Regions from separate parts of the Streptomyces sp. NPDC032940 genome, predicted to be linked through region 2. Evidence: riboswitches for the same ligand, from Rfam matches in the RefSeq annotation. Region 2 holds a riboswitch; each other region holds the start of a gene.
What was found. A riboswitch is a leader RNA that binds a small molecule or an ion and turns the genes downstream of it on or off. The one in region 2 is predicted to bind cyclic di-AMP.

Region 1 (2,191 bases), on a different contig from region 2:
CCGTTACAGCCCGGTCGGTATCGGATCATGCGCGGTATGTTTTTGATCAGGTGATATGAGCAGATATCGACCTATATCGCCAGAGAGGCGCGAAACGGGACACCACATACCCAAAGCTGCCATCCCGGACGCCATCACCCCTCCCGACGGACCGCACTGCGGGAACGTCACCCATTCGGCATCCGCCCCTCGACCCCCGAACGAGTGCCCGTCCAGCACCTCTGGACACCAGCCCGAGCCGTCGCCGACGGGGTGCGCCACAGGCTCCGCACAGGCCCGTGCGGCAGCCTCGGTCCCGCCCCTCGCCTAAACGCCTCCCCTCGAGGGCCGGTTGGCCACTAGTTGGCCCTAATGCCCGTTTTGCCACCCTTGTTGAGGCCCGTGAGTTGGCTCACGCCGCCACTCCCACCCGCACCCACGCCGCGAGCACCGCCAACCCTTTGCCCCGTAGGCGAGTTGACCCTTGGCAGTCGCAAAGTATCAAGCACCCCAAACCCCCCAGACCAAGGTCAACAGGCATGTCGGGTGATTCCTGCACTTGTTCCGGACATGTGCTCTCGCATACGTTCCCGGCCTGTCAGGCGGACGCCGAATCCTGCCACCGCCCCGACACCAGTCATCCACTCGAACACTCGCAGGCAGGAGCGGGGGACCCAGGTAAGTCGCCGTGCCGGTCACCACCGGAGCGGCTAGGGGTGAAGCCGTGCCCGTCAGGGCCCGGCCGGGCACCTCCCCGCCCGAACCCGACAGCTCACCTCGCAGGCGTTGGAGAGGGACACACACATGCCTGCCAACGGTCAGAACCGTCACGCCCGGACCAGCCGCATCGCCCGCAAGCTCGCCGTCGCCGGCACCGGCGCCGCCGTGCTCGCCCTTCCGCTCATCGGCGCCGCCACCGCGTCCGCCGCCACCCCGGCCGCCACCACCACCGCCACCGCGGCGACCACGGCGTACCCGGACAACCTCGACGGCTGGATCCGCGAGTCGCTGGACATCATGGCCCAGCACGGGATCCCCGGGTCGTACGACGGCATCTACCGCAACATCATGCGCGAGTCGTCCGGCAACCCGTTCGCGATCAACAACTGGGACATCAACGCCATCAACGGCACCCCGTCCAAGGGCCTGCTCCAGGTGATCGACCCGACCTTCCAGGCCTACCACGTCGCAGGCACCTCCTGGGACTCCTACGACCCGGTCGCCAACATCACCGCCGCCTGCAACTACGCGGCCGACCGCTACGGCTCGATCGACAACGTCTTCAGCGCGTACTGATCCGTACCCCCCGCAGTGAGCCGTGACCAGGTCCCGTCGGCGGACGGGACCTGGCCGGCTCCGAAGATCCGTTCGAGGACGACGGCCACGCCGTCGTCCTCGTTCGTCGTGGTGACCTCGTCCGCGACCGCCTTGAGTTCGGGGTGGGCGCCCGCCATGGCGACCCCGCGGGCCGCCCAGTGGAACATGGGGATGTCGTTGGGCATGTCCCCGAAGGCGATCGTCCGTCCCCGGCTCACCCCCAGGCGCTCCGCGGCGAGCGCCAGTCCGGTCGCCTTGGTGACGCCGCACGGCTGGAGCTCCACCGTCCCCGGCCCCGACATCGTCACCGTCGCCAGCGAGCCGACCACCGCGCGCGCCGTCGCCGCCAGCTCGTCGTCCGTGAGGTCCGGGTGGCGCAGCAGCACCTTGCTGATCGGCGCGCTCCACAGCTCGTCGCGCCGGTCCACCCGCACCGCGGGCAGGGTCGGGTGGGGCATCAGATAGCCCGGCTCGATGAGGGTCATCCCGTCGACCCCGTCCTGGTCGACCGCGGCGTACACCTCACCCACCTCGGCCTCGATCTTGCCGAGCGCGGTCTCCGCCAGCTCCCGGTCCAGGGTGACCGACCACAGCATCCGGTGCGCGCCGGCGTCGTACACCTGCGCGCCCTGCCCGCACACCGCGAGCCCCGTGCAGCCGAGGACGTCGAGCAGGGAGCGCACCCTCGGTGCCGGGCGTCCCGTCACCACCAGGTGCCGCGCCCCGGCCCGGGCCACCCGTGCCAGCGCGGCCAGCGACCGGTCGGAGACGGTGTCGTCGCCGCGCAGCAGCGTTCCGTCGAGGTCGGTGGCGACGAGGGCATATGCGGTGCGGTCCATGATCAGAGAATACGGACACCGCACCTGTCCGACTCACCCCACGACCGGATGCGCAC
Region 2 (2,191 bases):
GAGACGCCGTGCGAGCGCAGGTAGGCGACCGGGTCCACGTCGGAGCCGTAGTCCGGCGTGGTGCGGATCTCGAAGTGCAGGTGCGGTCCGGTCACGTTGCCGGTGGCACCGGAGAGACCGATCTGCTGACCGGCGGTCACGGACTGGCCGGCGGAGACGGAGATCGAGGACAGGTGGGCGTACTGGGCGTAGTAGCCGTCGGCGAGCTTGATGACGACCTGGTTGCCGTACGCGCCGCCCCAGCCGGCGGAGACGACGGTGCCCGCGCCGACGGCCTTCAGGGAGGTGCCGGTCGGGACGACGAAGTCGGTGCCGGTGTGGTAGCCGCTGGACCACATGCTGCCGGACTGGTGGTACGGGGTGCCTACGCCGGCGCCGGCCACGGGGGCGGTGTAGCCGCTGGTGGTGCCCGTGGAGGCGCTCGTGCCGGAGGACTTGGACGCGGAGGTCTTCGCGGTGTCCGTGGACTTCTCGGCGGACTGGGCGGCGGGCTTCTCGGCCTTGGCCGGCTTCTCGGCCGGCTTCTCCGCGGAGGACGAGGGCTTGGCGGCACCGGTCGCGGCCTTGTGGCCGATCGACAGCTTGAGGCCCGGGTGGATCAGCGACGGGTCGGAGCCGACGGCCTCGCGGTTGTCCGCGTACAGCTTCTTCCAGCCGCCGTCGACGTGCTGCTCGTCGGCGATCTTGGACAGGTAGTCGCCGCTCTTGACGACGTAGGTGTGCGAGGCCGAGGCCTTGTCGGCCGGCTTGTGCGCGCCGGTCGCGGCGGCCTGGACGGACTGTCCGGCCACGGAGTGGGCGGGAGCGGCCTGGGCTGCGGCGGCGCCCATCAGCGGGAGCGCGAGTGCGGCGCCACCGGTTCCGGCGACGGCGATGGTGCGGGTGAGGCGCTGGGCCTTGGTACGGCGGTGCTTACCCTTCGCGGGCATGGCGAATTCCTCTCCGGCGCCTGCGAGGTGAGCTGTCGGGTGCGGGCTGGAGATGCCCGGCCGCGTCGTGGTGACGCGACTTGACCCCGAGCCGTTCCGGGAACCGGAACAGGCGTTGTACCTGTGGGTCCCCCGCTCCTGCCGTGTACGGGTGGTGGGTGGTTGCGGCTCCGGTCGGCGGCAGGATTAGGCGTCCGTCCGGATCGGTGGTGAACGTAAGCGACCGGAATGCGAACGGACAAGCGAGAGTTTTCCCGGAGAGGTGTTTCGCTTGATCCATTACGGGAAAAGGCCGTCACACTCCGTCGATTCCGTGAGCGCTCTTTTCACAAAGGGCCTTGACAGGCCCACGAATTACGTGAACATGACGAACAACGGACGGTCACGTCTATGACGCTGCTCACGGGAGACGCTCCAGCACCCCTTATTCACCGACGAGTTGGAGCGAAGTGAGCATTTCGGACGTAAGGCTCATTCGCGTCGCAATCGCCACCGCGGCCGCCCCGTGACCGACTCATCGCCGCAGGCAGGAGATGCCGTATCGTCGGCTGGGCGCCCGCCGGCGAGCAGCGCCGGCGGGGCGGAGTGGGAGGAGCCCCCGTGACGCAGCAGGTCCCGTCGACCGAACCCGAGCTGGCCGGTGTGCGCAACTTCCGTGACGTGGGCGGACTGCCGACCGTGGACGGGCGGCGCGTGCGCCACGGCGTGCTGTTCCGCAGCGGCCACCTCGCCCACGCCACCGGGGAGGACGCCGCGTTCCTCGCCTCGCTGAACCTGCACACGGTCTTCGACTTCCGCAACGCCGCCGACCAGCGCCTCGAGGGCCCGGACGTCGCACTGCCGGGCGTGCGCAATGTGAACCTGCCGCTGAGCGACCCGGCCGACGGCGCCGAGTTCTGGAAGATGGTCCGCGACGGCGACCTCGACCAGCTGCGCGCGATCCTGGCGGACGGCCAGGCCGCGAACCGGATGATCGTCTCCTACCGCACGATCATCAAGGAGCGCACGGCGGAGCATTCCCGGGTGCTGCGCGCGCTCGCCGAGGACAGCGTCCCCGCGCTGATGCACTGCGCGGCCGGCAAGGACCGCGCGGGGCTGTCGATCGCGATCACCCTGCTCGCCCTGGGCGTGCAGCGTGACGCCATCGTGGAGGACTACCTGAAGTCGAACGCGAAGCACCGCCGCTACAAGGTGCGCCGCAGCAGCTCCGCCGCCTCTGCCTACTCTCCCGAGGTCATGGAGCTGCTCAGCCCTCTCTTCGA
Region 3 (2,191 bases), on a different contig from region 2:
GCGCGCACGGCGTCCGGCTCATCGTCGGCGACGTGCGCGGCAAGGGCATGGGTGCGGTGGCCGCCGTCGCCGTGGTGATCGGTGCCTTCCGGGAGGCCGCCGAGCAGGAGGCGTCGCTGGAGGCGGTCGCACAGCGGCTGGAGCGGGCACTGGCGCGCGAGGGGGCCCGGCGGGACGGTCTCGACGCCTTCGAGGGGTTCACCACCGCCGTCCTCGCCGAGCTCCCGCACGGCGACGGCGTCGTCCGTGTCGTCAACCGCGGCCACCCGCCCCCGATGCTGCTGCACACCGACGGCACCGTGCACCCGGTCCAGGCCAGGGAGTTCGCGTTGCCGCTCGGCATGGGCGAGCTGGGCGTGTGGCCCGACCGCGCCGAGCAGGCCGGCTTTCCCGGCGGCGCCACACTGCTGCTGTACACCGACGGGCTGTCCGAGGCCCGCGACGCCCGTGGCCGGTTCTACGACCCCCGCGCGCGGCTGGCCGGCCGGGTCTTCCCGCACCCGTCCCACCTGCTCGGCACCCTCGCCGACGATGTGCGGCGGCACGCCGGGGGCGGCCTGACGGACGACATGGCGCTGCTCGCCGTACGCCGGCGGCCTTGATCAGGATCACGTGTGGTGACGATGCAACCCCCCTCCGCACAGCATCTGATGCGCCGTCGTAAACGCGTGATGTGAAGTCGTGACCTGAGGGGCGGTCAAGTCGCCCGGATTTTCGCCCTCGTGAGGGGTACGTCCAGGCCGGGATCCTTAATGATCAAGCCGAACGGCTTGGAATCGGCACCTCGCGTCTATTAACGTTCGATAACGCAGCGCGGTCGTCCCAGCCGTCACAGAAGGCGGCTCCGTGCGCACGCGCCGAATCCCGTGAGGGAACCGGGGAACCACCACTTTGGGGTGAATCGGGCGTATGCCGCCGTGGAGACACGGCGCGTATACGCGCGTAGGAGACCTTCCTGCTCCGAACCCGTCAGCTAACCCGGTAGGCGGAAGGAAGGAAAGGAGTACGCCCACGTGGCGTCCAACCGGCCTGCCCCCGAGGCCCCGTTCGTGCCCAGCACGCACGACACCGAACCCTTCGGCTACGACGGCTACCGCGCCGAAGAGGGCCCCTGGGAGGAGTGGAATCCCACCGCGGAGTCCATCCGTCCCGTACGCGGCCGGCACCGCGTCGCCAAGCAGCGCGGCGGACTCGCCCGCAGTTCCACCGTCCTCGGCGTCGGTGTCATAGCGGCCGTCGGGGCGGGCGGCATGGCCAGCGCCCAGACCGGCAAGCCGCCGGTGTCGATCTCGCTGCCCGATCTGCCGAACGTCGGCTCGCTCATCTCCGACGACGAGCCGGAGCCCCAGGGTTCCGCCGCCCCGCTCAGCAGCGTCGGCGTGACCGCCGGCGACACCGCCGAGGGCACCGCCGACGCCGGTGAGGTCCTGCGGGCGCGCATCATGCAGCAGGCCGAGCAGCAGCAGGTGCAGGTCGAGAACAAGGCCGCCGCGGAAGCCGCCGCCAAGGCCGAGAAGGAGGCCGCCGAGGCCGCCGCCAAGGCGGAGAAGGAGGCCGAGGCCAAGGCCGCCGCCGCCAAGAAGAAGGCGGAGGAGGAGGCCGCGAAGAAGGCGGAGGCCGAGCGGCTCGCCGAGCTGGCCAAGCAGTACACGCTTCCGACCTCCTCGTACACGATCACCTCCACCTTCGGCCAGGCCGGTTCCATGTGGTCCTCCGGGTACCACACCGGCCTCGACTTCGCCGCGCCCACGGGCACCCTCATCAAGGCCGTGCACACCGGCACGATCACCGAGGCGGGCTGGGCCGGCGCCTACGGCTACCGCACGATCCTGACCCTGGACGACGGCACCGAGCTGTGGTTCTGCCACCAGTCGTCGATCAGCGTCAGCGTCGGCCAGAAGGTCAACACCGGAGACGTCATCGGCCGCGTGGGCGCCACGGGCAACGTCACCGGGCCGCACCTCCACTTCGAGGTCCACGCGGACGGCGCCGAGGGCGGCATCGACCCGACGGCATGGCTGCAGGGCAAGGGCCTCAGCATCTGACGACGCGCCCTCCCACACGGCACGACGACCCCTGCGGACCCCGGCGGTCCTGACGGCGACCCCCCGACGTCAGGGCTGCCGGTCTTCGCGTGCTCCGGGTGCCGGCGCCGGTGCCGATGCTGGAATGATCGGCTCCGGGCCGTGTG
Region 4 (2,191 bases), on a different contig from region 2:
CCGCCGTGCGGCGATCCGCGGCACGGCGTTCACCGGTCATGTGGACCCGCCGGACCCGGTGGGGGAGCAGCCCCCACAGGCCGAGGCAGGCCAGCAGCGTCACCGCGCCGGCGGCCGCTCCGCCGGACCGGCCCGCGGTCACGTCGACCACGAGCAGCACCGAGCCGGTGAACGCGCAGACCAGTACGCCGAGGCCCGCCGTGGCGAGTCGCGAGGACACCCGCACGATGCGCGCCTTGGCGCCCCGCTGGAAGAGCGAGCGGTGCAGCGCGGCCGGAGCCGTGAACAGCATCGCGGCGAGCACCGTGAACAGCAGCGTGGTCACGTAGACGGCGCGCTGGAAGGTGTCGAGCTCCGGGAAGCGCGACGTGAAGGCCAGGGACAGCAGGAAGGCGAAGAGGATCTGCACCCCGGTCTGGGTGACGCGTAGTTCCTGGAGCAGCTCGACGAAGTTGCGGTCGGCTCGCTCCAGCGGGGTCTCGTTGCGTGCGGTGCAGCGGCGGTGGTCGGCCATGCCTGACGGGTAACCGCCGAGCGCCGCGTCACGCATCCCGGGCGGTGACGGCGCGTCAGGGCGCCGTCACCGCTCCGGGCGGCTCACCTCACCCGGCCGTACGAGACGTTGCTCGTCCAGATCTTCTGGAGCCGCACCACGTCCCCGGTCTTCGGGGCGTGCCAGATCTTGCCCTTACCGGCGTAGATGCCGACGTGGTACACGCTCCGGCCCGAGTGGAAGAACACCAGGTCCCCGGCCTTGCGGCTCCCGGCGGAGACGTGCCGGGTCTTGTTGTACTGCTGCGCGGCGGTCCGCGGCAGCTTCTTGCCGGCCTTCTTGAACGAGTAGAGGGTCAGTCCGGAGCAGTCGAACCGGTACGGGCCGGTGGCCCCCCACGCGTAGGGGGAGCCCTTCTTGGAGGCCGCGATCCGCAGGGCCTTCGTGGCGTGGGCCGCCGCGGCGGCCTCGGAGGCGGCGCCGGGAACCACGAGGGTGCCGCCCACGGCGGCGATGGTCAGGGCCGAGGCCGTACCGGCACGGGCCATCAGGGACGGGACACGATTGAGCGCAGTCATGCGCAACCCTTCGTCAGCCGCCTGTGAAGGATGACCTGTCGGATTCGGGCTGGCGAAGTTGCCCGGCCGCACGGGTGCGGCTTCACCCCAAGGGCTGCTCGGCCCGGCGCCTCCCCGTCGGGGGGCGGCCGTTCCGGCGACCCGTCGTGCTCGGGTCCTCCACTCCTGCCGATCCACTCCTGTCGACCGGTCGTCCGGGCGGCGGCAGGACTCGGCGTCCGCCCGGACCGCCCCGCCGCTGTGGCGGGGGCTTGTCGTCAGTCATGGATCTTGGCGCACCGAAGTCGGAAAATCCCAACGGAACCGGGCCCTTGTGTGGTTACTCACCACTCACCCGTTCAGGTGGACATGTCGGTGTTCGACCCCTTGACGGGTGCCGCGGCGACCCCGGGACCAGCGACGGAATGACACCTTCCGCCATCCGGGATCATGCGTGGCGCAAGCTCGACGGGCCGGAAATCCGAGGTGTTTCTACGCCGATGGGGGGTAAGCCGTTCGGCCGGTTCGGGCGCGCCCGTGTCGACGCCTGCGGCAGCGCCGGTTCCGGAGGGGGGGCGACGTCGCGGTGCGGCGGCGGTGGCGTCCAGGAGTGCGCGGGCATGCGAAAGGCCGTCGGCGGCACCGGTAATCGGCCGGTCAAACCGGTAATCAGTCAGTCAAAACCGCGTGACGTGGCAGAAACACTCTAGCCGTACTGTGCACCCCGTTCCACCTGCGGTTTTCCCGACGGCAGCGGGCACTTTGCGGCCCATTGCTGTGTGTTACATCTAGAGCCGTCGCGGTGGACGCGGCAGCCGGACCGTCCGGGTCCCGGCGTGATGTTCTGTGAGGTGGTACGTGCAACTGACCCCGCACGAGCAGGAGAGACTGCTCATCCACGTGGCCGCGGACGTGGCCGCGAAGCGCCGCGCGCGCGGCGTGAAGCTCAACCACCCCGAAGTCGTCGCGCTGATCACCTCGCACATCCTCGAAGGGGCCCGCGACGGCCGCACGGTCGGCGAGCTCATGGCGTCCGGACGGAAGCTGATCCAGCGTCACGAGGTCATGGAGGGCGTGCCCGAGATGATCCACGACGTCCAGGTCGAGGCGACCTTCCCCGACGGCACCAAGCTCGTCACCG

Region 1: linked by a shared signal. The riboswitch ahead of AB0E77_RS28520 (transglycosylase SLT domain-containing protein) and the one ahead of AB0E77_RS26605 (peptidoglycan DD-metalloendopeptidase family protein) in region 2 are both predicted to bind cyclic di-AMP.
Region 3: linked by a shared signal. The riboswitch ahead of AB0E77_RS23355 (M23 family metallopeptidase) and the one ahead of AB0E77_RS26605 (peptidoglycan DD-metalloendopeptidase family protein) in region 2 are both predicted to bind cyclic di-AMP.
Region 4: linked by a shared signal. The riboswitch ahead of AB0E77_RS15570 (C40 family peptidase) and the one ahead of AB0E77_RS26605 (peptidoglycan DD-metalloendopeptidase family protein) in region 2 are both predicted to bind cyclic di-AMP.

Annotation. Positions count from the first base shown of each region.
Region 1 is NZ_JBEZVJ010000030.1:63,350-65,540, reverse strand. Features, by position in the region: cyclic di-AMP (ydaO/yuaA leader) riboswitch at 577-780, shown strand; gene AB0E77_RS28520 (transglycosylase SLT domain-containing protein) at 784-1,275, shown strand; gene AB0E77_RS28515 (HAD family hydrolase) at 1,239-2,135, opposite strand.
Region 2 is NZ_JBEZVJ010000026.1:106,229-108,419, reverse strand. Features, by position in the region: gene AB0E77_RS26605 (peptidoglycan DD-metalloendopeptidase family protein) at 1-929, opposite strand, end outside; cyclic di-AMP (ydaO/yuaA leader) riboswitch at 934-1,093, opposite strand; gene AB0E77_RS26600 (tyrosine-protein phosphatase) at 1,530-2,191, shown strand, end outside.
Region 3 is NZ_JBEZVJ010000021.1:18,093-20,283, reverse strand. Features, by position in the region: gene AB0E77_RS23360 (PP2C family protein-serine/threonine phosphatase) at 1-602, shown strand, start outside; cyclic di-AMP (ydaO/yuaA leader) riboswitch at 846-1,002, shown strand; gene AB0E77_RS23355 (M23 family metallopeptidase) at 1,014-2,045, shown strand.
Region 4 is NZ_JBEZVJ010000010.1:102,523-104,713, reverse strand. Features, by position in the region: gene AB0E77_RS15575 (DUF6328 family protein) at 1-514, opposite strand, end outside; gene AB0E77_RS15570 (C40 family peptidase) at 598-1,071, opposite strand; cyclic di-AMP (ydaO/yuaA leader) riboswitch at 1,107-1,168, opposite strand; gene AB0E77_RS15565 (urease subunit gamma) at 1,909-2,191, shown strand, end outside.